3 regions of the Qipengyuania profundimaris genome follow, and region 1 is predicted to be linked to each of the others. Evidence: predicted binding sites of a transcription regulator. Region 1 holds the regulator's gene; each other region holds the start of a gene.
The links. The regulator LexA, encoded in region 1, represses DNA repair genes until DNA is damaged. The targets are predictions, from matches to a motif close to GTTCCNCNCTTGTTCT.

Region 1 (9,836 bases):
CAGAGAAGTCACTGGCCGAGCTAGGCATTTGTTTCCTGTTCGCAAAGAACCATCATCCGGCGATGGGCCGGATACAGCCTATCCGCCAGCAGCTCGGCGTTCGCACGATATTCAACCTGATGGGCCCGCTCTCCAACCCGGCAGGCGTGAAACGCCAGCTGATCGGGATCGCGCGCCCGGCCTATGTGCCGATCTACGCAGCGGCAAAAGCCAAGCTCGGCACGGAGCGTACCTTCATCGCTTCGGGCGACGAGGGGCTGGACGAGCTTAGCATTGCCGGTGGAAACGAGCTGGCCGATGTGACCGGCAACGATTTCGAGATGCGGCGGGTGAACCCGGTGCAGGCAAACCTGCCCCACGCGCCGGTCGAGGCGATCCGCGGCGGCGACCCGTCGCACAACGCCAAGGCACTCGAGGCGCTATTGCTAGGCGCGCCCGGACCCTATCGCGACGCCGTGCTGTTCAACGCCGCCGCTACTTTGATCGTGGCAGGCAAGACCGAAGACTGGACGACCGGTGCCGAAATGGCTGGCGAAGCAATCGACAGCGGTGCTGCCCAGCAATTGCTGGCAGACTGGATCGCGATCGCGCAATGAACAAGCTGGTCGAAATCTGCGAAACCAAGCTTGGTGAGGTAGCCGAGCGCAAGCAGCAGCATTCGCTCGACTCGCTTGATGCGCAAGCAAAGGACCAAACGCCGCCGCGCGGCTTTCGCTTCGCACTGGAACGCGCGCAGCAGAATGGCTTCGGCCTGATTGCCGAGATCAAGAAAGCTTCGCCGTCCAAAGGTCTGATCCGGGAGGATTTTCACCCTGCGCAGCACGCTCGCGATTACGCCGATGGCGGTGCGGCCTGTCTCTCGGTCCTGACCGATGCGCCTTACTTCCAGGGCCACGAGGATTATCTGGTCGAAGCCCGCGCGGCTTGCGATCTGCCGGTCCTGCGCAAGGACTTCATGATCGACCCCTGGCAAGTCGCCGAAGCTCGCGCGCTTGGCGCAGATGCGATACTAATCATCGTAGCCGCGCTGGATGACGGGACGATGCGCGAAATCGAAACTGCCGCGATCGAACGCGGGATGGACGTTTTGGTCGAGGTCCATGACGAACAGGAGCTGGAACGCGCGCTGGCGCTTCAATCGCGGCTCATCGGCGTCAACAATCGGGATCTGCGGACCTTTACCACCGATCTTGCGACCACCGAGCGGCTGGCAGTCCTCGCCCCTGAGGACGCCCTTCTTGTCGGTGAGAGCGGCATCGCGACGCATGCCGATTGCCAGCGCCTCGCGCGTAGCGGTGTCTGTAGCTTCCTCGTCGGCGAGAGTCTGATGCGGCAAGCCGACGTCGCTACTGCGACGCGCGCCTTGCTTCAGGGCTGACCCAGCGCTTTGGCACGTATCGCGAACGCTTGTTCTCGACAAGAAAGGTCCGAAACGGCTGAATTGCTTGACTTGCTGATATTCGTTGCCTAATTGTTCCACATTCGTTCACAGGGTTGTGAACAGGCGGCACGGGAGTTGCGCAGATATGCTGACAGCCAAGCAACACGAATTGATCCGCTTCATCCAGCAACGGCTGGAGGAAACCGGCATTTCACCCAGTTTTGAGGAAATGAAGGAAGCGCTCGACCTCAAGAGCAAGTCCGGCGTCCACCGCCTGATTTCCGCTCTCGAGGAACGCGGCTTTATCCGTCGCCTGCCGAACCGTGCGCGGGCGCTCGAGGTCGTCAAGCTGCCCGAAGACGCGGTTACAGGCGCCGGCCAAGCTAAGCCTGTGAACGATACCGGCGCGACCATGGCGGCCACGGTAACGGCGAAATCCGTCGCGCCGGAGCCGGCGAACGACATCATCGACGTGCCGCTACACGGCCGGATCGCGGCTGGCGCGCCGATCGAGGCGATCGAGGGCCAGGCGAGCATGCCGGTTCCCGCCGCTCTGCTCGGACCGGGTGAACATTATGCGCTCGAAGTGTCGGGCGATTCGATGGTCGAGGCAGGCATTTTCGACGGTGATTTCGCACTTGTCCGAAGGTCCGATACCGCTCGCGACGGAGAGATCGTCGTCGCGCTGGTCGACGATGAAGAAGCGACGCTGAAGTACCTGCGCCGCGATGGCGGGCGGATCCGCCTCGATCCTGCGAATGGGGCCTACGAACCGCAGGTTTATGAATCCCATCGAGTGAAGGTTCAGGGCAAGCTTGCCGGTCTGCTCCGGCGCTACCACTGACGCTCGACGAGACAGTTTTAGTTGGGAAGAAGGGCGCGGCGTCGGCTGCGCCCTCTCTTCCTTCATAGGTTGTCTTTATTGGGAGCCCGCGTTCCGCCGGACGAAGGGGCGGAACCAACCGTGCTCGCCTTGCCCTTCGGCCACGGTATCAATATGCTCTTCGGCAAGGTAAATGCCGGTACCGCCTTCCCGCTCGAGAAACCGGCGATCGGCCTTGAGCCAGCGTGGCTTGCATGAGCGCGGCAGGAAGCGATCAGCGATGACGATGTCGGACCTGTCGCAGGCGGCGGCAAGCGCTCGCTCCTCGATAAGTTCGCGGCTTCGCGCGATCAGCACGTCCCAATCTCGACCATCCCTTTCGATACGCAAGCTACAAAAGTCCCGGCTGCACCGAGCGCCCAACCATTCGGCTAAAGGTACGGGCTCGCCATCGAGCGCTGCAATTTCGCGCAGATTTTGTTGGGCGTAACTGCCCTCGCTGTCCCGCAAAACCAGCAGCCGGCCATCCGCGCTGGCAATACCCACATCGCGCCCATCACGCGTGATCACGATGTCCGGGGCAGGCGTCGCCCACATCCATCCCGAAGCGACGGCGACGGGAAGCGCCCCCCAAAGCCGTGTTCTTCCATGCCACAATGCCAACCAGAGCGCGCCGAGGACAAATACCGCCATCGCCGCCATCGGCATCTTGGGGGCGAGCTTCACCGCACCCGGCTGAGCCGAAACGATGTGCGCGATCCACAGCAGTACATCGAGCGATTTGCCGACCAGCCACCAGGCCGGAGCTCCCAACCCGACTACATCCATCGCCAGAGCCAGGGCAACGAGCGGCATCGAGACGAAGGTCACGAGCGGGATCGCGAAGAGGTTTGCGACCGCCCCGTAAATTCCCGCACGGTGGAAGTGGAACAGGACAATCGGCATGAGTGCGAGCTCGATGACAAAGCCGGTCAGGAACAGCATCAACGCCCGGCGGCCGAAGCGGCGCAGGCCGCTTTCCTCTCGTGGCGCGAGAAATTCGCGAAACGGCTTCGCATTGTGAAGTGCCACGATGGCGAGCACGGCGGCAAAGCTCATCTGGAAGCTCGGTCCGACAAGCGATTCCGGCCATAAGAGCAGCACCGCGATTGCTGCGACCGCGACTAGGCGCAAAGAGAGCGGCTCGCGCCCAAGCGCCAGAGCCGTCAGGACCAAGATCGCGCCGATGCAGCTGCGCACCGTTGGTACCTGAGCCCCCGTCAAGAGCGTGTAAGCGATCCCGGCAAGAGCAGCGATTGCAGCGGCCACGATCGGCAGGCGTACGCGCAACGTAAGCCATTGCCATAGGGCCAGCAACTTGAGCGCAATCAGATAGGTCGCGGCGATGATTGCGCTCACGTGAAGGCCGCTGATCGACAGCAGATGCGTAAGGCCGGCATCCCGCATAGCCACCTCGTCCGCTTCGGAAATCGCCCCGCGATCGCCGCTGGCGAGAGTCGCCGCGATCGCGCCGGGAGCGCCGTCGAGACGGTCGCGAACATGCGCCGAGAGGTGCCGCTGAACCTGCGCGATCCAGCCTTCGCCGCCGCCCCCGCCGGCCTCCTCTACTATTTCGATATCCCCCACAACGCTGCCGGTGGCCGCATAGCCATCGAACCAGGCCCGTCGCGCGAAGTCGTAGGCGCCCGGTACGATTGGCGGCGAAGGCGGCATAAGGCGCGCGGACACCCTGACGCGTACGCCCTCCCGCAACGCGCTATCCGCTTGATCCAGCGGAACGTTGACGCGGTAGGCTCTTGCAATCCCGTCCTCGGCGTCGCGAGCGGCTAACACGAGCCGGATGCGGTCACGCGCCGGCTGGTCCTCGCGCTCGAGAATGCGGGCATCGAGCCGTTCGAACGTCGGTCGCTCGATTGGTTCTGCCCCGATCAATTCGGAGCGCGCCCAGACCAGCCCGATCCCTGCCGCGAGGACGAGCGACGTGGCGATGGTCGCAGCGAGGAGGTAGGCGCGCTCATCACGATCGCGCCACGCGGCAAGCGCCGCAAGGGCAACCAGAACAAGCCCACCAATGGTTGCAGACCATTGCCACGGCGTGTGGAGCAGGAACCACAGACCGATGCCGCCGCCAAAGGCAACTGCCAGCCACGGTCCGCGGTCAAATCCGGCACTCGCCAAACCTGTCTCGCAGCGATCCGCAATTCTGGACATCAGGCCGCGCATGCGCCAAGGGCGCGGCACAGCCTGCACGGATCCTCCGTCCGTCCCCCCCATCGGTACCGAAGGCGTCCCGCGTGTCGCCATGCAAGTGTTTGAAAGGAAGCGAGAGCCAATGGCAAGCGATAGTGGAACGCCCGAAGGACAGGTCGTAACCCGCTTTGCCCCTTCGCCCACAGGATACCTGCATATCGGCGGCGCGCGCACGGCATTGTTCAACTGGCTCTTCGCCCGGCACCACGGCGGCCGCACGCTCCTGCGGATCGAGGATACGGACCGCAAGCGCAGTACGCAGGACGCGATCGACAAGATCATCGAAGGGCTCGACTGGCTCGGCCTCGATTTCGACGATGCACCGCTGTTCCAGTCCGACCGCGCCGAACGCCATGCCGAAGTAGCGCGCCAGCTTCTCGCAGCAGGCCACGCGTACAAATGCTACGCGACGCCCGAGGAACTCGAGCAAATGCGCGCCGACCAGCGCGCTGCCAAGCAACCGATGCGCTACGACCGTCGCTGGCGCGACCGCGACGGGAGCGAGGCTCCCGAAGGGGCGCCCTTCGTTATCCGTCTTAAAGTGCCGACCGAGGGCGAGACGACCATCGAAGATGCCGTCCAGGGTCCGGTGACCGTGAAGAACGCCGAGATCGACGATTACGTCCTGCTCCGCGCCGACGGTACGCCGACCTACATGCTCGCGGTGGTCGTCGACGATCACGATATGGGTGTTACTCACGTTATCCGCGGCGACGATCACCTCAACAACGCCTTCCGCCAGCTCCCTGTGATCCGCGCGATGGACGCGATCGAGGGCGGCTGGCCCGATCCGGTCTATGCTCACGTGCCGCTGATCCACGGTCCGGACGGCGCAAAAATGTCGAAGCGCCATGGCGCCGTCGGTGTCGAAGGTTATCGCGACGAAGAAGGCGTCCTGCCGGAAGCGCTCTTCAACTATCTCCTGCGCCTCGGCTGGGGTCATGGCGATCGCGAGGAGATCAGCCGCGAGGAAGCGATCGAGCTGTTCGACCTCGACGGAGTCGGCAAGGGTCCTGCCCGGTTCGATATCAAGAAGCTGCAGAACCTCAACGGTCACTACATTCGGGAGGCCGATGATGGTCGCCTGGCTCGCATCGTGGCCGAGAGGCTGGACGGTGATGCAGATGTCGATTTGCTCGAGCAGGCGATGCCGGTCCTCAAAACACGCGCTAAGTCCGTCAACGAACTCGTTGAAGGATCGCAGTTTCTTTTCGCCAAACGGCCTCTCGAGATGACCGAAAAAGCGGCCGCCCTGCTTGATGACGAAGCGCGCCAGCGCCTCGCGGGCCTGTCGAAAATGCTGCATGTGCAAAATGACTGGACAATCGAGGCTCTCGAAGCCACTACGAAATCGTATGCCGAGCAGCTCGAATTGGGTCTCGGCAAGCTCGCGCAGCCCATGCGCGCAGCATTGACGGGGACGACCACGTCCCCCGGCATTTTCGATGTGCTGGTCCTTCTGGGCAAGGAAGAAGCGCTCGCGCGGATCGATGCGCAAGCCGCCGACGCCCCGGGGCCAGACGGAAACCGTTGAGGAGACACGCGTGGCCGACAACAAGGCAACTCTCGATCTGGGCGACCAGACCCAGGAATTCCCCGTACTTCAGGGCAGCGTCGGCCCCGATGTCATCGACATCCGCAAGCTGTACGGCGGCACCGGCAAGTTCACTTACGATCCCGGCTACAAGTCCACCGCCAGCTGCGAAAGCGCGCTGACCTATATCGACGGTGAAGAAGGCGTCCTGCTGCACCGCGGTTACCCTATCGGCCAGCTGGCAGAACATTCCAGCTTCATGGAAGTCGCCTACCTGCTCCTGAACGGCGAGCTGCCGGGTAAGGAAGAGCTGGACGATTTCGACTATACGATCACGCGGCACACCATGCTGCACGACCAGCTGCGCCAGTTCTACCAGGGCTTCCGCCGCGACGCGCACCCGATGGCGATCATGTGCGGCGTGGTGGGTGCCCTGTCGGCGTTCTATCACGACAGCACCGACATTTCCGATCCCGAGCACCGCAAGATCAGCAGCCACCGCCTGATCGCCAAAATGCCGACGATCGCCGCCTGGGCCTATAAGTATGCCATCGGCCAGCCTTTCATGCAGCCGGACAACAACTTGAGCTACACCGGCAACTTCCTGCGCATGACCTTCGGCGTCCCGGCCGAGGAGTACGAGATCCATCCTGCTATCGAAAAGGCAATGGACCGGATTTTCATCCTCCACGCCGATCACGAGCAGAACGCCTCGACCTCGACTGTCCGCCTCGCCGGATCGTCGGGCGCGAACCCGTTTGCTTGTATCGCCGCCGGTATCGCATGCCTGTGGGGCCCGGCGCATGGCGGCGCCAACGAAGCTGCGCTCAACATGCTTCAGGAGATCGGTTCGCCCGACAAGATCCCGCATTATATCGAGCGTGCAAAGGACAAGAACGACCCGTTCCGCCTGATGGGCTTCGGGCATCGCGTCTACAAGAACTACGACCCGCGCGCGACGGTGATGCAAAAGACGCTGCGCGAAGTGTTCGAGGCACTCAACGTAAGCGATCCGGTGTTCGAGACGGCGCTGCGCCTCGAGGAACTCGCGCTGAACGACGATTACTTCAAGGAAAAGAAGCTTTTCCCGAACGTCGACTTCTACTCGGGCATCATCCTGAATTCGATCGGCTTCCCGACGACCATGTTCACCGCGCTCTTCGCCCTCGCCCGCACCGTCGGCTGGGTGGCGCAGTGGAACGAGATGATCTCCGATCCCGGCCAGGTCATCGGTCGTCCGCGCCAGCTCTACACTGGCCCGACCGAGCGCGATTACGTGCCGATGGACAAGCGGTAAACCCGGCTTCCGTAGCAATAGATCAAGGGGCGCTGCGGCGCCCCTTTTTCGTGTCAGGCGTTCGTGTCGTCGTCAGGAATATCGCGCCCCGGACCATCGCGCTTCTCCGATCGCATCTCTTCGGCGGCGGGGACTGAGAGCGTGAAACGCGCGCCCTGCCCCGGTGCGCTTTCGACTGTGAGATCGCCGTCCATCGCGCGTGCGATCCGGCGTGAAATATAGAGCCCAAGGCCAGAGCCACCATCGCCGCTGCGCCCCAAGCGCTCGAACTTCTCGAACACTCGCGCCTGCTGCTCCTCGTCAAGGCCGTGACCCTGGTCTGCCACAGTGATGAGCGCGCGGCTGCCGATCCGGTCGAGCCGGATCCAGACCTGACTGTCTTCAGGCGCATAGCGGATCGCGTTGCCGACGAGGTTGAGCAGGATCTGTAACACCCGCCGGAATTCGGCGATGGCCAGCTGGCTCTCGCCTTCCACAGGAGGCACCAGCGTGATGCCCTTCTCCTGCGCGCGAACGCCGAGAATGCCGCAGGCCCGCCGCGCGACGTCGGCAAGCTCGATACGGTCCGGCGCGGTAACGAATTGGTCTGATTCGACGACTTCTAGGTCTGAGAGGTCGTCAATCAGCGCCAATAGATGCTGGGCCGCGGTAGCGATATCGGCCGCATAGGAACTGTATTCGTCAGCAATCGGCCCCGCTAGCTTCGTCCTAATCGTTTCGGCGTTGGCGATGATGCGATTGATCGGTTGGCGGAGGACCGGCGTGAGGTCGCGACCGAAGGATGCGCCTTCGATACCGGCACCGTTTTCCGCAGCCTCTACGCCCGCAGCAGGCGTGTCAGCAGTCAGGTAGAGGGCGAAGCCTGCACTACCCGGCTCGCCCTTCCCGAGCGGTTCCAGATGCGCCGTCCATGCGCGCTTGGACCCGTCGATTTCGCAGCGCGAACCATCGAGCAAGCGCCAGTGGAGCGGCTGCTCGTGGGTGCTGCCTGGCAAATGGACGAAATCGGTCCAGGGCCGGCCTATCCCCCCGCGCGCGGCGTCCACGAATACTGCAAGGTCGGGTGCCTCGGTCTCTACCGACAGCACGCCCTGCGACGGGCTCAGCCTGACAGTGCAATCTGCCAGATGCCGGTTGATCTCGATCCGGCGCCGCGTGGCGTCGAGCTCGTTCTCCGGCGGCAGCTCTTCGCTGTGCCAGCTGACGACATCGATTGCGCTCTGCCAGATAGTTCCATCGTTGCCGAGTTTCGGGGTGATCTCTACCCACGCAGTGATGCTGTTCTCGCCATCGATGGCTGTAAATTGGCGGGCGAGCCGAAGGCCGTAAGCATTGGCCTTGTCGACCAGGGCCTGCAACTCGGGAATGGCGATCGGGCCTCCGATCTGCCCTCCGCAGGCTTCCTGCAGGCTCGCGAGCGGTTCACCGGCTTCGACGAGCCGCCCCTCGGCATCGGCCTTGGCAGATGCGATATAGCTTGTGCCGACGCTGGCCATGGTCAGACGATCCCCATCGTGCCGGCTTCCGCGAGCCATTTCTTTGCTTCAGCCGGCGTGATCCCATCGAGGCCGCCTTGCGGGCTGCTTTGTGGGTGTAACCGCAGGATCTGGGTATTCACTTCCGCAGCGTCTAGACCGCAGCCGCGCAGCGCCAGAGCGAGCCGCGCGACCTGCTGTTCATTCGTCGCAAGCACAGCAAGGTTGCGCGACTGGTTCGACCGCGCCGCCAGTGCTGTAAGGAACAGCGCGACCCCGGCATGTTCCACGTCGAGCGCTTTGCGCACATCGTCACCAAGCCCCGCCACGAGCCGCGCGAGCAGCGACAGGCGGGCCGAGCTCTCGTCATAGGCGTTGCGCAGCTTCGCTTCTGCGCGGATCATGGCATCGGACCGCCGATCCCCGCCGAAGTTGCGCCACCCCAGCAGCAGTTCGTGAAACAGGTCGCCCGGCAGTTCGGCGAGCGAAAGCTCCATGCGCCGCTGTGATTGGGCGAAGCGCGCCTGCGCGGCCAAAGCCCCCATCGCCGCGCTGGCCTGACCGCTGTCGGGCGAAGCAATCAGGGTCTGCAGTAGCGGGGAAAGCACCGGGTCGATGCCGTATTGCGCCTCCATCCGCGTCGCCAATTGCCACTCGAGCGCAAGGGCATGGCAATGCGACAGGATACGAGGGCTGGTGAAGAAATGCTGCGCCAGCGCTTCGCCATGCTTGTCGGCAAAGGCTTCACGGCCAGCTTCCCCGGTCGCCTCCGCCTGGGCCCGGAGGATCTGCCAGGCAAGATCGTGGCACATGCCGCGAATCCGCGCGACGATCTCGTCGCTGAACAACGAATGGTCCGGTGTTGCGAGCAAATGCTCCAGTATCGGCGTAACCCGCGCAAGCACGGCATTCCCGCCAGCCAGGGAATCGCGCAATTCTCTTGCTTGGTCCGCTTGGGCAGCGTCAGGCACCGGGATCTCCATCTTCATGCCTTCGCGCTATCATGGACATGGTTAAGTCGACGTTAGTCGCCACGGTAAGGCACAAGGAAGATCGAAGTCAGCACCAGCAGGGCC
Region 2 (9,836 bases), 230 kb from region 1:
CGAGGTGGGCGAAGCTGGCGGCGTGGCTTTCCGGGAAGCCGTATTCACCGAAGCCCTTGATCTGCTCGAAGCACCGCGCGGAGAATTCGGGATCGTAACCGCGTTCGATCATGCGGCCGACCATCATGTCCTGATGCTCGTTCACCATGCCGCGGCTGCGGAAGGTCGCCATGGCCTTGCGCAGCCGGTTCGCCTCTTTCGAGCTGAACTTCGCCGCGTCGATGGCGATCTTCATCGCCTGTTCCTGGAAGATCGGGACGCCATAGGTCCGCTCCAGGATCGACGAGAGCTCGTCGGGCGGACCGTGCTCCGGCGCGGGCGACGGCAGGTAGAAGTCGGTCTTGCCCTCGCGCGCCCGGCGGCGCTGCTTGAGATAGGGGTGAACCATGTCGCCCTGGATCGGCCCGGGCCGCACGATGGCGACCTGCACGACGAGATCGTAGAATTCGCGCGGACGCAGGCGCGGCAGCATGTTCATCTGCGCCCGGCTCTCGACCTGGAACACGCCGAGCGAATCGCCCGTGCACAGCATGTCGTAGACCGCCGGATCCTCGCGCGGAATGGTAGCGAGCTGGTAGCTCTCGCCATGATGATCTTCTAGCAGTTTCAGCCCCTTGCGGATGCAAGTTAACATGCCGAGTGCAAGCACGTCGACCTTCAGAATGCCGAGATCGTCGATGTCGTCCTTGTCCCACTCGATGAAGCTGCGGTCGGGCATGGCGCCGTTGCCGATCGGCACCATCTCGGTCAGCGGGCCGTCGGTGAGGATGAAGCCGCCGACATGCTGGCTGAGATGGCGCGGCATGCCGATCATCTGCTCGGTCAGCTTGAGCACGCGGCGCAGATGCGGATCGGTGAGGTCGAGGCCGGTTTCGTTCTCGACATGCCCCTCGTCGATCGTGCGGCCCCATCCGCCCCAGACGGTGCGCGCCAGCACGGCGGTAACATCCTCGGACAGGCCCATCGCCTTGCCCACCTCGCGGATTGCCATGCGCGGGCGATAATGGATCACCGTAGCGCATAGCCCGGCCCGATGGCGGCCGTATTTGCGATAGAGATACTGGATCACCTCCTCGCGGCGCTCATGCTCGAAATCGACATCGATATCGGGCGGCTCCTTGCGGTCTTCGGAGATGAAGCGGTCGAACAGGAGCTGGTGCTTTTCCGGATCGACGCTGGTGATGCCGAGGCAGTAGCAGACGGCCGAATTGGCTGCGCTGCCACGTCCCTGACACAAGATCGGCGGATCGACCTTGTTGCGCGCGAAATCGACGATATCCTTGATGGTCAGGAAATAGCGCGCAAGCTGCATCTTCCCGATCAGCGCAAGTTCCTTGTGCAAAGTCTCGCGCAAGCTGTCGGGAATGCCTTCAGGATAGCGCCAGACGGCCCCTTTCCAGGTTTCGCTTTCGAGATAGCCCTGCGGGTCGACGCCGCCGGGATAAAGCTCTTCGGGATATTCGTATTTCAGCGTGTCGAGGCTGAAATCGCAGGCATCGGCCACTTCGCGCGTGGCGGCGATGGCATGTGGCCAGCGGGCGAACATGCGGACCATGGCGGCAGGCGACTTGAGGTACCGCTCGGCATTGCCGAACAGCAAGTGCCCGGCCTCGGCCACCGTGGTCCTGTGGCGGATGGCGGTCATCACGTCCTGCAGGGGCCGCTTGTCGGGCGTGGCGTAATGCACGTCGTTGGTGGCGAGGATGCACAGATCGTTGGCCTGTGCGAAATGATCGAGCCGCTCGATCCGTTCGATATCGCTGGCCGTGTAAAGGTAGCTCGCGGCGATATAGCGCAATGTTGGCAGCTGGCGGGTTACGTGCGGAAGAAGGTCGGCCAGGTCACCCTCGACCTGCGTCCACTGGGTTTTGACTTCCTCCCCTGTATCCGCCTGGCGAAACGGCACGACATTGCTCGGGATCGCAATCGTGAAACGCTGCTCCAGATCGCGCGGCGGCACGAGGATCAACTGCACATCCTCGCTATGCGCAGCGAGCATGGCCAGCGAGATGTGGCACTCGCCCTTGGCCTGCCATTCGCCGTCCAGCGTGGCCATACGTCCCTGCGAAATCAGCTGGCACAGACGCCCGTAAGCAGCGCGATCCTTGGGATAGGCGAGGAAGGCGAAACCCGCGACCGTTTCTATCCTGCAGCCGATAAGCGGCTTCAACTTAAGCGTTTTCGCCTCGCTATGGATGCGCACCACACCGGCCATGGTATTGGCATCGGCAATTCCGATCGCATCGTAACCGAGCCCATAGGCCCGCTCGACCAGATCGACCGCATCGGACGCGCCGCGCAGGAAGCTGAAGCAGGAAACGAGGCCAAGCTCGACAAAAGGCGCGCGCTGCGGCGTCCTTACGAGATCGGGATCGACATCGATCCTGCGCTTGGGGATCTGGTGGTCGTTCTCCGGCACACCGTCACCCGGCCAGTTCCTCGAGCCGTTCCTTCACTGCGGCGAGATCGGCATCGAAGAGCCGCGCCTGCTCTTCGCGCGCGGGGCCGTCGAGCCGCAGGAGATAGGAAGGGTGCGCCGTCACCCACAGCTCGCTGCCGTCTTCCAGCGCGATCGGTTCCCCGCGCACCTTGGTGATGCTGACCGTCTTGCCCAGCATGCCGCGCGCCGCGCTCGCTCCCATGGCGAGGATCAGCTTTGGCTGCACGATCGCCCGCTCGCTCTCGATCCACCAGCGGCAGGTGTCGATTTCCTTTGCGCCGGGCGACTGGTGGATCCGCCGCTTGCCGCGCTGGACATATTTGAAATGCTTGACCGTATTGGTGACGTAGGCCGCACGCCGGTCGATCCCGACCTTCTCCAAATGCGCATCGAGCAACTGGCCCGCCGGCCCCACGAAGGGCCTTCCCTGCTGGTCCTCCTGATCGCCCGGCTGTTCGCCGACGATCATCAGCGCGGCATCCTGCGGCCCCTCGCCCATCACGGCATGGTTGTCGAGCTGGCCGATCGGGCACTTGCGGCAGGCATGGATCGCCTTGTCGATCGCCGCGAGCGTTTCGGGCCGCTCCTCAAATTCAAGCGTTCCCTTCTCGACCATCGCACTTTCCCGCTTCTGCGCGCCTGCCACCAACTCGGGAATGAGCGCGGCTTCGGGCATGTTCTTCCAGTATTTCTTGGGCATTTCCTTCAGCATCGCCCCGATCTTCAAACGCGCGGGATTGAAGATCGACGCGTAGTAGCTGCGCCACAAATCCTCGGTCGGATCGCCGCTCGGCGCGTCGCTGCGGTCGGCGGGCGGACCTTCTGCCATCGTCTCGCCGTCCCAGTGAAGCGAGCCGCGCGGCGTCAGGATCGACCAGCGCATGTTGGAAAATCGCCGCATGAAGAAGCTCGCATTGGCGCGCAGGATGTGGTGGTCGGGCTCGAACCAGGCGACATAATGCTCATCACCCTCCTCATCTTCGACCAGTCGGAAGCGCACGAAGGCATGCATTTTATGACTGTCGCGGCGGACGTTCTTGTCGAGCTCTTCCAGCTTGCGAACATCAAGGTCCGCCTTATCCTCCATGATCCGCGGATTGGCCTGCAATCGCCAGAGCAGGCGATAAAGGAGAGCGAAGCGCTCGGGATCGGAATGGAGCGCGGCATTACGCGCTAGGCTGACGAAGCGGCGGTTGGCGCGCACCGGCGGCGCATCTTTCGGCGGCACCGGCATGCGGCGCTTCCCATGCGCGAACAGGTCGCCGCTGCCACCCGGTTCGACCCATGCGATCCGGTCGGGCGGGACATCGCATTGGATCAGCCCGCGCGCCCGCTCCCGCCAGAAGTCGAAATCGTCCGGCTCGGGCATGTGCACGACGTAATAAGTGCCGAGCTTCACGCCCGAGAGGCTGCGCGAGGACCTCATGCCGCAAATAGCTCCAGCTGCTCGGTCTTCGGCGCGAGCAGGCTGCGCAGGTCCGCGCGGTCGGTCAGCGTGATCGGGCGCCAGTCTACCGTACAGATGAACGGCCGCACCTTGGTGATCGATTGCGTCAGCAGCGCCACATCGTCGAGCCGCAGATTGCGATGGCGGCGACTGGCAATGATCTTGTTTACCGCCTTCACGCCGAGGCCGGGCACGCGCAGCAATTGCTCGCGGCTGGCGCGGTTCACGTCGAGCGGGAACTGCTCGCGAAACTTGAGTGCCCAGGCCAGCTTGGGATCGATATCCAGCGGCAGATTCCCGTCCGCTTCGGTCGCCTGCATGACCTCGGTCGGCTTATAGCCATAGAAGCGCATCAGCCAGTCGGACTGGTAGAGCCGATGCTCGCGGATCAGCGGCGGGCGCTTCAGCGGCAGCACCGCGCTGGCATCGGGGATCGGCGAGAAGGCGCTGTAATAGACGCGGCGCAGGCGGAAATTGTCGTAGAGCCGGCTCGCCTTGCCCACGATATCGGCGTCGCTCGCGGTATCGGCGCCAACGATCATCTGCGTCGACTGGCCCGCAGGCGCAAAGCGCGGCGCGTGGCGGAAGCGTTTGCGCGCATCCTTCGCTTCGACGAGGTCGGCCTTCACCTTGCCCATCGCGCCTTCGATCTGTCGCGCATCCTTGTCGGGCGCGAGGCGGGTGAGGCCGCTGTCGGTCGGCAATTCGACATTGATCGACACCCGGTCGGCATAGAGCCCCGCCTGATGCACGATCTCGGCATCGGCTTCGGGAATGGTCTTGAGGTGGATGTAACCGCGAAAATCGTGTTCTTCCCGCAGGATGCGGGCAACTTCCACGATCTGCTCCATCGTGTGGTTCGAGCTTTTCACGATGCCAGACGACAGGAACAGCCCTTCGATGTAATTGCGCCGGTAGAAGGCCAGCGTCAGGTCCACCACTTCTTGCGGCGTGAAGCGCGCCCGCGCCACGTTCGAACTCTTGCGATTGACGCAGTAATGGCAGTCGAACACGCAGTGATTGGTCAGCAGGATCTTGAGCAGGCTGATGCAGCGGCCATCGGGCGCATAGGCATGGCAGATGCCCATCCCCTCCGTCGAGCCAATCCCCTTGCCGCCCAGACTGTTCTTCTTTGCCGTGCCGGAGGACGCGCAGGACGCATCGTATTTCGCCGCATCGGCGAGAATCTCGAGCTTCTGGAGGATGGTTTGCGACGCCATACGTTCTTTATATGTTCTCTCGCAGGTTTTTCCAACAGCAAAATGCTGCGACCGCGGGAACCCCCACGCCAGAACAGCGTAAAAATTGCACGGACCGGGCCCCTCTGGCGAGCGCGATGTGCTCGTGATGTCGGACGTTGAGCGATCGCCCCTGGCGATAGAGCAAACCAGCGCCCGACCCACTCTTGTCTTCGGGCGCCAAAGGAGAGTGGTTATGATATCTCGTCGATCCATGCTTGGTGCAACGGGGGCTGCCAGCGCCGCCGCGTTGTTGGGCGGTAATTCTGCCCTGGCGCAGGATAATCCGGCAATGCCCGAACCTGCGCCGCCGGCTTCCGACCTCACCCCCGACCAGGCTCTCGAGCTCTTACGACGAGGCAACGAACAGTTCCTTACCGGCGGCCGCACAAGCGTCCTAACTAGTTCCCAACGACGGCTTGATCTCGCCGCCGGCCAACAGCCTTTCGCTGCCTATGTAACATGCTCCGATAGCCGGGTGCCGCCCGAACTCCTGTTCGGTCGCGGACTGGGGGAGCTTTTCATCATTCGTAATGCCGGGAATACCGTGGACACGGTCGCCCTCGGGTCGATCGAATATGCCGTGGCGGTGCTGAATGTCCCCCTAGTGGTCGTGATGGGACATGAGAGCTGCGGTGCCGTAAAAGCGGCGACCGAAGTCGTGACGGACAATGCGACATTCCCGGGCTCCATCGGCCCCATGATCGAGCCGATCATCCCGGCGGTCCTGTCGGTCCGTGACAAGGACGGCGATCTGCTCGATAATTCGGTCCGCGCCAACGTCAGCCGTGTCGTACGGCAGCTTCGACAGCATACGGACCCCATCCTGCTCGAGCCACAGCGAGCTGGCAAACTGAAGGTCGTGGGCGCCTATTACGATCTCGACGACGGGCGAGTGGACTTCTTCGATCGCCCTTGAATGTGAGACGCGCCCGGCCCGGCGTCGGGCGGGTATCCCTAAAGTTTATTTACCGTGTCGGAAAAGGTCGCAGTAACCAGAACCCCGCGATGACGTCCGGTAAGGGGGCACCACGTGGCGCTATTCCAGAGAAAACAGGTCGCGAGCCAATCCGAACGACGCACCAGTCGGCGGCATTCCGTCGACTGCCCCGCGTCGCTTCGCTTGCTTGGCGGCGAACGACGCGGTCGGTTGCGCGATCTGTCGCTCGACGGCGCATGTTTCGAGGCAGAAGACTTGCCGGCCAGCGGCATTTCCGGGCTGCTCGCCTGGGGCGATCAGGAACACTGGTGCAAGGTGGTATGGAGCCGCGACGGTAGCTGCGGGCTGGTGTTCGAACGCAGCATTCTGCAAGCAGCTGTGGACGCCTCGGTCCAGACGGTCGAAGTCGAGACCGGCCCGGTGGCGAATTTCAGCAACATACCCCTCGGCCAGAAGCGCTCGCGCCGCGCGTTCCTGGTGTCCGAAAGCTAGGCGCAGAGCCCCTGCAGGAACCAGTCCGGCGCTCCGCCCCGTCCGTCTCCGGCGATGCCCTGGCGATAGATCCAGTAGCGCCGCCCTCGCTCGTCCTCGATCCGGTAGTAATCGCGTAGGCGGACCGAACCGCGCTCGCGCCACCATTCGGGTGCGATCCGCTCCGGCCCTTCGACCCGCGCGACTTCGTGCACGCCGCCGCGCCAGCGAAAGCGCTGAGGGTAGCCGTCGGGCGAAGCATAGAGCACGGCGATCCGCTCCGGCGTGTCGAGCATCTTCAGCGGGCGGGCGTGGAATTCCAGCACCCCTTGCGTCGGTGGCTCCCGCTCCAGCGGCGGCTTCCAGCGCTGCGCGCGCTCCGGGATGTGGCTGGCGAAAGGCACCGGGCGGCTGACCGCCTTGGGGCCGAGCCGCACCGTCAGCCGGTCGATACAGGTGGCAAGCGAGGTGCCGGGGCTTTCCGCCTGTGCCTCGATATCGCCTTGCGCCAGTGCGAGCGGCTCCGTCCAGCTGGCTCGCAGGCGCAGCAGTTCGATGCCGAAGCCCGCCTCGATATCGTCGAGCCGCGCGGCGAACAGGCGGCAGATATGGGCGGGATCGCGCGTGGCGGCGGACATCTCCAGCCTGCGCACCGCAACCTCGCCATCGACCCGCCACAGCCCCAGTTCCAACCGCCGCGCGCCCAGCCCCTTGCTCTCGAGAAGCCGCGCCATGTCATCGGCAAGATCGTTCACCACCTGATCGAGCAGAGTGCGGTGACGGATCGGCTCCATCAGGCGCCGCTGGGTGAGCGGCGCGTGTTGCTCGATTACCGGGATGAGCGGTTCCGGAATCCGCCCGAGCAGCTGGTCGAGGCGCAGCAGCGGATTGGCCTCAGGCACCTTGCGCTTGCGGAACCGGCGCTGGAGCGCGTCGCGCCCGATGGTCGTGATGTCGCCGATCCGCTTGAGGCCGAGGCGGCGCAGCACGGTGAGCACATCGCTGCCAAGCCGCAGTGCCGCGACGGGAAGGTCGGCCAGCATAGGCTCCAACTCGCGATCCACGATCGCCCCGGCCCGGCCGAAATGCGCCAGCGCCCAGGCTGCCCCTGCGGTGGGCGCAATGGCTGTGCGGATGACGAGATCGCGCTGGGCGAAACCCGCGCGCACATCTTCGAGCAGGTCTTCCTCCCCGCCGAACAGATGCGCGACGGAAGTCACGTCCACCAGCAGGCCGTCGGGTTCGTCCATCGCCGACCACGGGCCCCAGCGCTGCGCCCGGACGGCAAGCTGTTCGAGGAATGCAAGATCTCCCGCCGGATCGCTGGGTGCGGTCGAGATTTCCGGGCACAGCGTGCGGGCATCGGCCAGCATCATGCCCCGGCGCGCACCGGCATCCGTGGCGAGGCGATTGGCAGCCTCGATCCGCGGGCCGTGTGCCGTGTCGGCAATCAGCACTAGCGGCCCGCTATCGAGTTCGCCCCCGGCCTCCCGCGTGACGATCCGCCAGCGGTCGATCGCGAAGGCGGGCAGCCAGATCGCGAGGATGCGGCGGCGGGACGACCCTAGGTCGCCGGCAAGCGCATTCATGCCTGCTGCGACAGCCGCCGCCGCTGAAGCCCCGCAGTCCAGTTAAGCGCGCCGGTGTCGTTGTCCGCCTGCCGTTCGCGCCGGGCTTTCAGTGCCCCGCCCTGCTCGTGTAGCAGCCACTCACCCGGTGCATGCCCGCGCGCCCGGAACAGCTCGGCCCGCCAGACGGGCGCACCTGGGGCCTGCGCATTCCACCGGGGCGCGTCGGAAGGCGAAGATGTCACATCCCAACGCATCCGGGCGGAGGACAGGTCGCGCGCCGCATCGAGCCGGACGAGGAACAGCGGCACGCCGTATCTCTCGCTCGCCAGCGTGAGGCGGCGGGACGCAGTGAAATCGAGCGCCTTCGGATTGCCCGCGATCTCGCCGATCACCCAGGCGATGTCCCGGCAGCGCACCCCCTCTTCCAGCGCAAAGAGTGCATCCTGTGCGGTATCGGCGAGCACGTGGATCAACCGGTCGCGCATCTCCTTCGGCAGGCCGGCGCGGTAAGGACGCCCGGAAAGCCGTGCCGCATCGCGCGTCTGCACCCACAGGACAGGCCGGGCGTCGGGCTCGGTGGGAGTCGCGGCGTGAGCATCGCCGCGACCTCCGGCGCGACCTTCGCTGCGAGGCAGGTTCCGCCAATCATCGAGCGCCAGGGCCAGCGCCGCCCCCGCTCCGGCCGCTTCGTTCGGCGAGGCGAACACCTCGCTATGCAGCGCCGGCGTGCCCGCTGCCGCCAGGCCCGGCCGCCAACGCGAACTGTTCCGCGCCGCGATGGTACCGGCATCGATGAGCGAGGCCAGCGGCAAGGAAGTGGTGGCGGAAGGCATGACGGAACGACTCATTTGTTCCTAATATGTTCCAACACGGATCGATTCGCAATCGGGTAGTTCGGCCTTGTCGCCATGCCCCGGAACGCATCTCCTTTGCCGCACGTTGCACAGGCAAACGACCGAAAGGACCACAAATGAAATACGCCGAAGGCAATGCCGACGAACTCAAGACCAAATTCTGGAAGGCAATGGCGGACTCGCCCTTCGTCTTCCTCGAACTTGACGGCCAGCCCGACACTGCGGTGCCCATGACCGCGCAGCTCGACAAAGATGCGAACAGCTCGGTGTGGTTCTTCACGCACAAGCACAGCGATTTCGCCAAGCTCGGCAACGCCACCGCGACCTTCGCCGGCAAAGGCCACGAAATGTTTGCCCGCTTCGGCGGTGCACTTGCGGTAGAAACCAGCAAGGAGCGTTTCGACCATTTCTGGAACAACTTCGTCGAAGCCTGGTACGATGGCGGCAAGGACGATCCGGATATCCTGTTCTTGCGCATGGACCTCGGCACTGCGGAAATCTGGAACGGTGATCTCGGTATGCTCAACACCGCGAAGATGGCGCTGGGCATGACCGTCCACGACGAAGCCGAAGAACAGCATGCAAAGAAGGTCGACCTCTAAGATCGACCGATAACGATAAAACGTGTCGCAAAGGGCCGCCCCTTACCGGGCGGCCCTTTCTCTTTTATCAGTCGCTGCGTGGGGCAGGGTCAATCGGGATCATCGTTTCCTCGCCCGCGATATCGTCGACAACCTCTACTATCCCCTGGGCCAGATGGCTCTTCCTGCGGCTGTATCCGAAATAGACCAGCAGGCCTATCGCCGACCACAACGGCAATACAAGCATGGCTTCCAGCGGCAGGTTGAGGAAGAGAAACGCACAACCGAAGATAG
Region 3 (9,836 bases), 220 kb from region 1:
CGACCGATTTACCCTGATCGATTAAGCAGATCGGATGATAGCACTGGCTCAATCGGTCCTGGCTTTGCTGCGCGAATTGGCCATCTATGGCGCAGTGTTCGGCGTGCTTGCGCTGGTGCTGAAGCGGCAGGCCATCGGGCGCGCAATCGTGGTCTGCCACAGGGAAGCCAGTACGAATTTCGGCCTTGCCGCGTTCAATGCGCTTTTCATCGCTCCTCTTTTCGCAGTCCCGGCAGCAGCGTTGGCGATTGTCCTTGACGGAACAGGATATCTCGGAGGGTTTTGGGAAAGCGTTCCCGAAGTCGTGACGCTCCTGCTTGCTATCGCGCTGATCGATTTCGTGGCCTACTGGCGCCACCGGCTCGAACATGACCGCAGCCTCTGGCGTTTTCATGCCACCCATCACGCCGATACCGCGATCCACTGGCTGTCGGTCCAGCGCAAACACCCGGTCGCCAAAGTGATCTCGCTACTGTTCGACACCGTGCTGGTGATCGCCCTGGGCATGCCGGCGTGGGCGATTATCGGAGCGACCCTGATACGCAGCTGGTGGGCGCATTTCATTCACGCCGACTTGCCGTGGACGCTCGGCGTGTTCGGCGAGGTGCTGGTTTCACCGGCGGCGCACCGGTTACATCATATTCGCGACGAGCGCCTTATGGGGAGCAACTACGGCAATACCATCACGCTGTGGGACAAATTGTTCGGCACATGGTGCAATCCCGCCCCCTACCTCAACTGCGAAACAGGCATCGAAGAGGGAACGCGCGGCATCTGGGGCGAGCTTAAACGACCGTGGGAAGCCCGGTATCGCCGGTCCGTGACGCCGGGCGACGAAACGCCGGACAAAGCCAGCGCCTAATCCTTGCTGTCGATCGGCTAGGCGCCTTTGCCGAGCGCCGGAATCACCGCTTCCGGGTCCACGCAAGTCTTCGAGCGAGCGAACCCGCCAAGCTAGTCCGCAAGTTTGACGAAGCTGTCGAGCACACGCTTCTCGCCCGCTTTCTCGAATTCGATGATCAGCTTGTTGCCTTCCTGGTCGGTGACGGTGCCGTAGCCGAACTTGTCGTGAAACACGCGGGCGCCGATCGCGATATCTGTGCGCGGCTTGGCTGCGAAGCTGGCGGCACTGCGGCCCGGTTCGGCTAGGCGCTTGGGCGTCGCATCATATCCGGTCGATAGCGCCCGCTGCCAACCCGGGCCGCGCTTGTCCGCGCGTCCCGGCGCATCGCGAGCGACATGCGCGAAGGGGTCTTCGGTCTCGGTCCAGTTCGCCCGCCAGAGCGATGCGCCGCCGGTCATCGTTGTCTCGCGCTCGATCGTTTCCTCGGGCAGCTCGTCGATAAACCGGCTGGGAATCGAACTGGTCCACTGGCCGTAGATCCGCCGGTTAGCAGCGTGGAAAATCGTGCAACGACGTTTGGCGCGCGTGATGGCGACATAGGCGAGGCGGCGCTCTTCCTCGAGACTGGCGAGGCCACCTTCGTCGAGCGCGCGCTGGCTGGGGAAGACGCCTTCCTCCCACCCCGGCAGGAAGACGTGGTCGAACTCCAGCCCCTTGGCCGCATGCATCGTCATGATGGTCAGCTTCTCGCCATCGTCGGCGCGGTCGTTGTCCATCACCAGGCTGACATGCTCGAGGAAGTCGGTGAGACTCTCGTACTCCTCCATCGCGCGGGCGAGTTCGGAGAGGTTTTCCAGCCGTCCGGCGCTTTCCGCGCTGCGATCTTTCTGCAGCATGTCCTCGTAACCGCTTTCGGCGATGACCATGCGCAGCAGTTCGGACGGCGTGACTTTCTCGGACTGCTGCCGCCAGTGCACGAACTGCGCCAGCAGCCCCGTCAGAGTATTGCGCGCGCGGGCGGGCAGCTCATCGCTGTCGGCAAGGTCGAGCGAGGCGGCGGCGAGCGGCGTCTGCGTGCGGCGGGCATGGCGGCGCATGGCCTCCAGCGTCTTCGCGCCGAGGCCGCGCTTGGGCTGGTTGTAGATCCGTTCGAAAGCGAGATCGTCGGCGGGCTGCTCGATCACGCGCAGATAAGCGAGGGCATCGCGGATTTCGGCGCGCTCGTAGAAGCGAAAGCCGCCGACGATGCGGTAATTGAGGCCAATCTGGATGAACCGGTCTTCGAATTCGCGCGTCTGATACTGCGCCCGCACGAGGATGGCGACCTCGTCCAGCGAGGCGCCTTCGGACTCCAGCCGCTCGATCTCCTCGCCGACCCGGCGCGCTTCTTCCGGGCCGTCCCAGACGCCGATCACACGGACTCTTTCGCCCGCCGGAAGTTCGGTCCACAGCGTCTTGCCGAGCCGTTCGCTATTGGCGTCGATCAGGCCGGAGGCTGCGGCCAGTATCTGCGGGGTAGAGCGATAGTTCTGCTCCAGCTTGATCACCGCTGCGCCGGGGAAATCCTTCTCGAACTTGAGGATATTGGCCACTTCGGCCCCACGCCAGGAATAGATCGACTGGTCGTCATCACCCACCACACAGATGTTCTTGCGATCCTGCGCCAGCAGGCGAAGCCACAGATACTGGACCTGGTTGGTGTCCTGATACTCGTCGACGAGAATGTATTTGTAGCGCTTCTGGTACTGCTCCAGCACGTCACGATGCTGCCGGAAAATGTTCAGCATATGGAGCAGCAGGTCGCCGAAATCGCAGGCGTTGAGCGTCTTCAGTCGTTCTTGATACAGTTTGTAGAACTTCGCGCCCTGACCGTTGGCGTAAGCTTCGTTCTCGGCCGCATCGAGGTCACCGGGATTGAGACCGCGGTTCTTCCAGCGGTCGATCAGCCCGGCCAGCTGGCGCGCCGGCCACCGCTTTTCGTCCAGCTCTTCCTGCTGGATCATCTGCTTGAGTAAACGCAACTGATCGTCGGTATCGATGATCGTATAATTGCTCTGCAGGCCGACCAATTCGGCATGGCGGCGAAGCATGCGCGCACCGATCGAATGGAAGGTGCCGAGCCACGGCATGCCCTCCACGGCGTCCCCGATATGCCGTGCGACACGCTCGCGCATTTCGCGCGCTGCCTTGTTGGTGAAGGTCACGCACAGGATCTCGGAGGGCCACGCCCGGCGGGTCGCGATGAGATGTGCCAAACGCGCGGTGAGTGCTGCGGTCTTGCCGGTACCCGCTCCGGCCAGCATTAAAACCGGCCCCTCGGTGGTCAGAACCGCTTGGCGCTGTGGTGGATTCAACCGCGCCGCATAGGGCGGAATCCCGCCGTTTTCGCCGGTTTCCGAGATGGGTACGATATCTGACATGAGCTCCGGAACAGCTAGGGAACGCGGGGCGGCAATACAAGCCTGACGTGCCCCGACGTACTGAGGACCCACGGAACAATGCAGTGCGGTGCTGCGTAGGAAGGGCAATGGAAACAAAGATGGAGAACACTCCAATGCGTAATATCATCCTTGCCGGTGCAGCAGCCCTGGCTCTTACCGCTGCCCCCACCATCGCCCAGGATATGGATACCGACGGCTACATGTGGACCGACGCTCAGGAAGCCATGTACGATGGTTGGCCTGCCGATCGACAGACTGCCTATGATGCATGGCCTGCAAATGTGCAGGAGTATTACTGGACGCTGACGCCCGCGCAGACCAATGGCTGGTGGATGCTGAACGACGAACAGCGCGTGCGCATCTATGAGATGACACCGCAGCAGCGCTCGACCGCCTGGACGCAGATCGCCGCCCAGATGAATGGCGCGAGCACGACGGCTACCACAGCTACGACTGCATCGACGTCAGCCTCGACTTCGCCGCGTTTCGTGAGCAAGGAAGTTGCTCAGCCGGTGACGCGTAGCACCGCAGCGAATATTTCGGCTGAGGACCTTCCGGTCTGCACGCCCAACCAGCAGGATGGTTGCATCAACAGCTGGGAAAAGAACCGCACCGGCACGAAGCCGCTGGATTATTGGCCGGGTCGTCCCGCCAGCCAGATGGACTGATTTGAGCTAATCTTTCATGGTGTGTCGCAAGTGCGAATTGGCTGTGAGTTCGAGGGCGGGACCGTAAAAGCGGTCCCGCCTTTCGCTTATGCGCTGGATTCCGTTCGCCGCATTTTTGCCACGATCACCGTTGGGCGGTGCGGAAAGCGCGATTGCGGTCGCGGCAATCCATTGCTTATCGGAAGCGTTTGAAACGATAAGGAAGGTCCCGGAGGGGTAAGTATTCGGGTCGCGTTCGTTGCGCATGTCACTTCTGGAGGAAGAGCACATGCGAAAGACTTTTTGGTACATTCTCGGTGGCCAACTGGCCACGATTTCTATCCCTGCAATGGCGCAGGATACTCCCGAAACCACGGCACCACCGCCGGCTGATGCCCAGCCTGCCGAGGCGATGATGACGCCCGAACAGATGGCGGTCGTCGACGGCTGGCCGGAAGAGCGACAGGTCCAGTTTCGGCAGTGGTCGGGCGAGGTGCAGGGGTATTACTGGACGCTTGCTCCCGAGCGGCAGGAGCTGTTCTGGCGCCTGGCCGATGGCGACAAGCTGGCGATGGTCGCCATGGACGAGGCAGGGCGTGAAGCGGCATGGGGCCAGATAGAAACACAAATTGGTGGGGCGAATTCAAGCGAACCCGCTGCCGATGCCGATCCAGTAGACGAAACGGATGCTATCGATGAAGCGCATTCCGAACCTGCCGACCCTATGAAGCGATCGTAAAGCGCCTCACGCCGCGTCGGTAGCGAGCCTCAGGAGCGAGAGCCGAGCCTTGCCGACGCGGCGATCCGCCACGCATTCGAGCCCGCTCACCCGCGGTTCTTCCTTCGCGCCGGTTTCGAGCGCGATCCAAGTCGTGGGATCGATCCAGCCGAGCCGCAGCATGCGATCGAGCGCAACTTCGCCTGCGCCAGTGCCGTAAGGCGGGTCGAGCAGGACCAGCTGGTGCGCGGATTTGGCCGGACCGAGGCTCATCACCGATGCCTGCTGAACGCTCGCTCTGGTCCGCGCCTCGAAGGTCTCGATATTGCTGCGGATCGCCTTCACCGCCGCGCTGTCCTGCTCGACGAACAGGCAGGAGGTCGCGCCGCGCGACAGCGCTTCCAGGCCGAGCGCGCCCGAGCCGGCGAAGAGGTCGAGCACGTGCAACTCGTCGAAGCTGCCAAGGCGGCTGGCGAGCATGTTGAACAGCGTCTCGCGCGTCCGGTCCGCGGTCGGACGGGTTGCTTCGCCCGGCGGCGCGACCAGCTTGCGTCCGCGCCAGTCGCCCGCAATGATCCTCACTGGCGGCCTCCACGAGCCAATTCGCGCTTGAAGCCAGCCACGTCGCCGCCCTTGATCTCCAGCGCCTGCCCGCGCGGCAGGTCGCCGATGTGGAACGGGCCGTAGCCGATGCGCAGCAGACGGCTCACCTCCAGCCCGAGATGTTCGAGCACGCGGCGCACCTCGCGGTTCTTGCCCTCGCGCAAGGTCAGCTCGATCCAGCGATTGCGACCCGATCCGCGTTCGAGATTGGCTTCGATCCTCCCATAACGGATCCCGTCAACTTCGACGCCCTCGATCAGTTCGTCCAGCTGTGCCTGCGTCACATCACCGAACGCGCGGGCGCGATAGGTGCGCGGGACGCCTGACGAGGGCAACTCCATCGCGCGCTTCATCTCGCCATCATTGGTGAGCAGCAACAGCCCTTCCGTGTTGTAGTCGAGCCTGCCCACCGGCATCACGCGGCCCGCATCCTTGGGCAAGGCATTGCGCAGCGCGGCATAGATCGTCGGGCGTCCCTTGGGATCGTGCTCGGTCGTCAGCATGCCCGAGGGCTTATGGAACGCGAACAGCCGCGTTTCTTCCGTCTTGCCGACCGGCTTGCCGTCCACCGTCACCCCGCGCAAGCTGTCGAGCTTGATCGCCGGCGTGTCGAGCACCTTGCCGTCGAGAGCGATGCGCCCGTCGGCGATCATGCGCTCGATCTCGCGCCTGCTGGCCACGCCTGCGCGTGCGAGCAGCTTGGCGATGCGGTCGCCAGCTTCGGGAAGTCGGTTGTCGGACATGAGGGCGCGGTTAGGCGCTCAGTTCACAGCGCGCAAGGCTTCCTCGACCGTCTCGTGATAACGTCTGATGCCGCCCTCCATCGTCCCCAGGGTGAGATGCGGGACCGCTCCCGTCGAAAGGCCCTGCTGGCCGAGTTCCGCGGCACGAAAATCTTCGCTCGCGAAGACGCCGCCATCGAGCAGCGCCCAGCTGCGCTCCCAGTGATCGCGGGCCTTGTCGGTGGCCGGATGCTCGGGGATGAGCATGAAATCTTCCACCAGCGTACGGTCGTGCGCCTGCGGCATCATCACCATCACGTTGATGTAATCGGGGCTGGGAATGATCAGCGCGCCCGGAAGCAGCTGGTAGGCGAAGGTGACGACACGGCGCAGCGCGGCCATGTCGGCAAGGTCGATGCCCTCCATCTCTTCCAGCCGCCCGACCGCGCTGCGCGAATGCGGTCCTATCATGTCGCCGCTGGTCGCGCCGTCCTTGAAGAACGGGCCGATGGTTTTCGCATGTAGGCGGGTGACGTGATAGCTTTCGAGGAAGGCATCCATGATGAGCTTCCAGTTTCCGGCGACCTCGTGAGTCTTGCGGCGGAAGAGCACGTGGTCGCCCATGCCGAGCGCATCGAAATCCTCGCCGAGCGTATTCGCTAATCCGAAGTCGGCCGTCTCCCCCTGTGGACAGAACCAGATCAGCCCACCGGTCTCGCGCGAGGGTAGCTCGACGAGTCCGTACTCGCCCTTTTCGAGGCCGGGGAAGGTATCGGGACGGGGCAGGGCGAGAAGCCGACCATCCACGGCATAAGTCCATGCATGATAGGGGCAGACGAGCTTCTTCGTGCACTGCACTTCCGCGCCTTCGACCAGCCGCGTGCCGCGATGACGGCAGACGTTGAGGAAGACATGGGCGTCGCCTTCGGCATCGCGGGTGATCAGCAACGGGCGCCCCGTTGCGTCATGTGGCACCGCCATGCCCGGATCGGGCAGCAGCGCCGAAGGGCACAGGATCTGCGGCATCCGGTCGTAGATCGCGGCCTTCTCGCGCGCCCAGTACTCGGGATCGGTATAGACGGAGGCAGGCACGGTGCTAGGCTCGGCAGCATCGCGTTTGCGGTCTTCGGCAATGTCTTTGGCTAGCGCCAGCATCCCGTCTGTGGGACGGCGTTCAGGCAGCGTCTTTGTCGGAACGTCCACTGTGCTGTTCCTTTCTCTCTCCAGCGGCTAGTGTCGCAAGAAATCACGATATTTGCAAAGGATGCCTGCGTATGGCCGAAGCCGCCGAGACCAAGAAGATTTCCGCATGGCGGGCGCTCGGCATGGCTCTGGGGGATCGCAAGACCGGCTTCATGCTGCTGTTCGGCTTTGCCAGCGGCCTGCCTTTTGCGCTGTTTCTTGGCACGCTGTTCGCTTGGTTGACGGAAGCGGAAGTCGATCTGGAAACGATGGGCATCTTCTCGCTGATCGGCCTCGCCTATGCATTCCAGTTCCTGTGGTCTCCGCTCATCGACAAGGTCAATATCCCCATGCTGCGCAAGCTCGGCAGGCGGAAGCAATGGATCGTGCCGATGCAACTGCTCCTGGGTGCGATTCTCATCACTATGAGCCTTCTGGAGCCACGCACGCAACTCGGCTGGTTTTCACTGCTCGCGGGGATCGGCGCCTTCGCCAGCGCGACGCAGGACATCGCGATCAATGCCTGGCGTATCGATGTGGCGGACGAACGTGCCACCATCGACATCCTCTCGACCGTTTATCAGATGGGCTACCGACTCTCTTCGCTCGTCGGGGGGGCGCTCGGGCTGATCATCGCAGCCCGTATTGGCTGGCCCCAGACCTATATGATGATGGGGGGTATTTTGCTGTTCGTGGGCTTTGTCGGCCTGTGGGCGCCCAATGCCTCCGGTGTCGCCGAAGAGAATCAGGGCGACGAACAGGTCCGCGCATTGCGAATGGCTGGCGAATTGAATCCGCACATCCGCAATCGCGCGCTCGCACTGGTCGGCTTGCTGTGGGCAGGTGCGATCGGCATCGTGCTCGCCTTCATGGTCATGTCCATGACCTATGCGCCGGAGGATCGGCCGAACCCGACGGAATTTACGGTCAACGTCGGTCCGTGGATCATCGTGGCTACGATCATCCTGCCCGCGCTGATCGCTGGCTGGCTCGCTTCACAGAAGAAGCAGGGCAAGCACCTGCTGCGCGAGGACGCGCCGCCGGTGAGCGGGGGCTCTTATGCGCTCGATCACCTCTATCGCGCGCTCGTGCTGCCGCTGGTCGAATTCGTCGGCCGGATGGGCTGGTCGCTGGTGCTGATCCTCGCGGTCGTTCTGACCTATCGCATCTGCGATGCCATCTGGGGGACCTTCGCCTACCCCTTCTACCTCGGCGAGCTCGAATATACGAACGACGATGTGGCCTTCGCCTCGAAATTCTTCGGCGTGGGCGCAATTATCGCAGGCCTAGCGCTGGGCGGGCTCATGCTGACGACCATCGGCCGCATGGCGACGCTGCTGATCGGCGGCATTCTCGCGGCGTTGACCAACCTGCTTTACGCCGACATGGCCATCGGGGGCGCGAATATGCAGGCGTTCAGCGATGCCGTTGGCTTCACCTATCTGATCGAACAGGTGCCCGGCATCGGCGATGCCGAACTTGCCAGACTGACCATCACCATCGCGTTCGAGAACCTAGCTATCGGGATTGCGGGGGCGGCCTATATCGCCTGGCTGTCCTCGATCGTATCGAAGAAGTTCAGCGCGGTGCAATACGCCCTACTGTCATCGCTTACCCTGTTGGTCGGCACGCTCGGCCGCGGTGCGCTGGGCGAAATGATCGAGAACCAGGGCTATTACGACGTTTTCATCCTGACCACCTGGATCGGTCTTGGGGCAGCAGTCCTCGTGTGCATCGAGTGGTGGCGCGAAAGCCGCTCGAAAGCGGCTGCGGGCATCGTTGCACCGGAGACTGGAGAAACCGTGCCAGCAGAGTAGCTTGTAAAGCTATAAAATCCGGGCCTTTTAAATTTGTGATAACCTTTTTCATTGTAGCCCTGTCGGCAATGGGGACGCAGCATAAAGAAACTACACAACCGAAAGAGCGCGACTTCTTGCGCCTGCCTCTCGGTGTACTCGGCTATCTCGAAACGCTCGAAGGCCGCAAGCGGGTGGAGATCGTCGATTTGTCGCAGGGCGGGGCGCACATCCTGCTGTTGGAGCACGATGAGCGGGCCGCGAGCGACATATCGGACTGCTTCCTCAAATGGTTGCAGTTCGACGCCTTCGGAACGGTGACCTGGAAAGACGGGCCGCGTATGGGCCTCGCCTTCGAGCAGCCTTTGCGCCCGGGGGTGATTAAGGAAACGAAAAAGCAGGCCCCCATCATGGTGCGCCGCGATTTCGACGAGCTACGCAATGTGGCGAAGCTCTGGTCGAATGGCGTGTTCCCGAGCACCTGAGTGCGGTTAGTCTGGTAGCTCGCCATTCAGCCTGAGCACTTCTCCTGCGAGATATAGCGAGCCAGCGATGAGCACTGGCAATGCGTCCATTGGCAATGCAGCCATGGCTTCCGGCAAATCGGTTGCAGCTCGGTCAGCCTGGCCGAACGCATCGGGTCCGTGGTGATCGTGCCCGGGCACAGGGACCGCCGTAAGGCTCGCGATCGAGCCTGCCAGTGGATCGATCAGCGCCTGCGGATCCTTCGCCTCCAACATGCCGAGGATGAGGTGGATGCGTTGGCCGCGAAAGTGTTCGGCCAGCATCTCACCGGCGGATCGATTATGGCCACCGTCGAGCCAGACTTCGCGATTGCCGACTAGCGCACCCTTCGACAGCCGGTGAAGGCGCGCAGGCCATT

Region 2: Q9K02_RS08085 (putative DNA modification/repair radical SAM protein) is a predicted target of LexA. The motif match lies at 5,110-5,125, and genes of this name have one in related genera.
Region 3: Q9K02_RS10305 (ATP-dependent helicase) is a predicted target of LexA. The motif match lies at 3,272-3,287, and genes of this name have one in related genera.

The regions. Positions count from the first base shown of each region.
Region 1 covers NZ_JAVAIM010000001.1:1,863,781-1,873,616, forward strand. Annotated here, with positions in the region: gene trpD (anthranilate phosphoribosyltransferase) at 1-596, shown strand, start outside; gene trpC (indole-3-glycerol phosphate synthase TrpC) at 593-1,378, shown strand; gene lexA (transcriptional repressor LexA) at 1,527-2,225, shown strand; gene Q9K02_RS09230 (ComEC/Rec2 family competence protein) at 2,301-4,415, opposite strand; gene gltX (glutamate--tRNA ligase) at 4,537-5,988, shown strand; gene Q9K02_RS09240 (citrate synthase) at 5,999-7,285, shown strand; gene Q9K02_RS09245 (sensor histidine kinase) at 7,339-8,781, opposite strand; gene Q9K02_RS09250 (hypothetical protein) at 8,784-9,695, opposite strand; gene Q9K02_RS09255 (hypothetical protein) at 9,785-9,836, opposite strand, start outside.
Region 2 covers NZ_JAVAIM010000001.1:1,637,334-1,647,169, reverse strand. Annotated here, with positions in the region: gene Q9K02_RS08095 (error-prone DNA polymerase) at 1-2,419, opposite strand, end outside; gene Q9K02_RS08090 (UdgX family uracil-DNA binding protein) at 2,424-3,866, opposite strand; gene Q9K02_RS08085 (putative DNA modification/repair radical SAM protein) at 3,863-5,107, opposite strand; gene Q9K02_RS08080 (carbonic anhydrase) at 5,235-6,044, shown strand; gene Q9K02_RS08075 (PilZ domain-containing protein) at 6,159-6,557, shown strand; gene Q9K02_RS08070 (Y-family DNA polymerase) at 6,554-8,125, opposite strand; gene Q9K02_RS08065 (hypothetical protein) at 8,122-8,955, opposite strand; gene Q9K02_RS08060 (pyridoxamine 5'-phosphate oxidase family protein) at 9,078-9,563, shown strand; gene Q9K02_RS08055 (amino acid permease) at 9,631-9,836, opposite strand, start outside.
Region 3 covers NZ_JAVAIM010000001.1:2,083,115-2,092,950, reverse strand. Annotated here, with positions in the region: gene Q9K02_RS10310 (sterol desaturase family protein) at 35-862, shown strand; gene Q9K02_RS10305 (ATP-dependent helicase) at 955-3,264, opposite strand; gene Q9K02_RS10300 (hypothetical protein) at 3,399-3,953, shown strand; gene Q9K02_RS10295 (hypothetical protein) at 4,222-4,671, shown strand; gene rsmD (16S rRNA (guanine(966)-N(2))-methyltransferase RsmD) at 4,678-5,232, opposite strand; gene Q9K02_RS10285 (pseudouridine synthase) at 5,229-5,996, opposite strand; gene Q9K02_RS10280 (aromatic ring-hydroxylating oxygenase subunit alpha) at 6,015-7,178, opposite strand; gene Q9K02_RS10275 (MFS transporter) at 7,250-8,974, shown strand; gene Q9K02_RS10270 (hypothetical protein) at 9,043-9,438, shown strand; gene Q9K02_RS10265 (bifunctional folylpolyglutamate synthase/dihydrofolate synthase) at 9,445-9,836, opposite strand, start outside.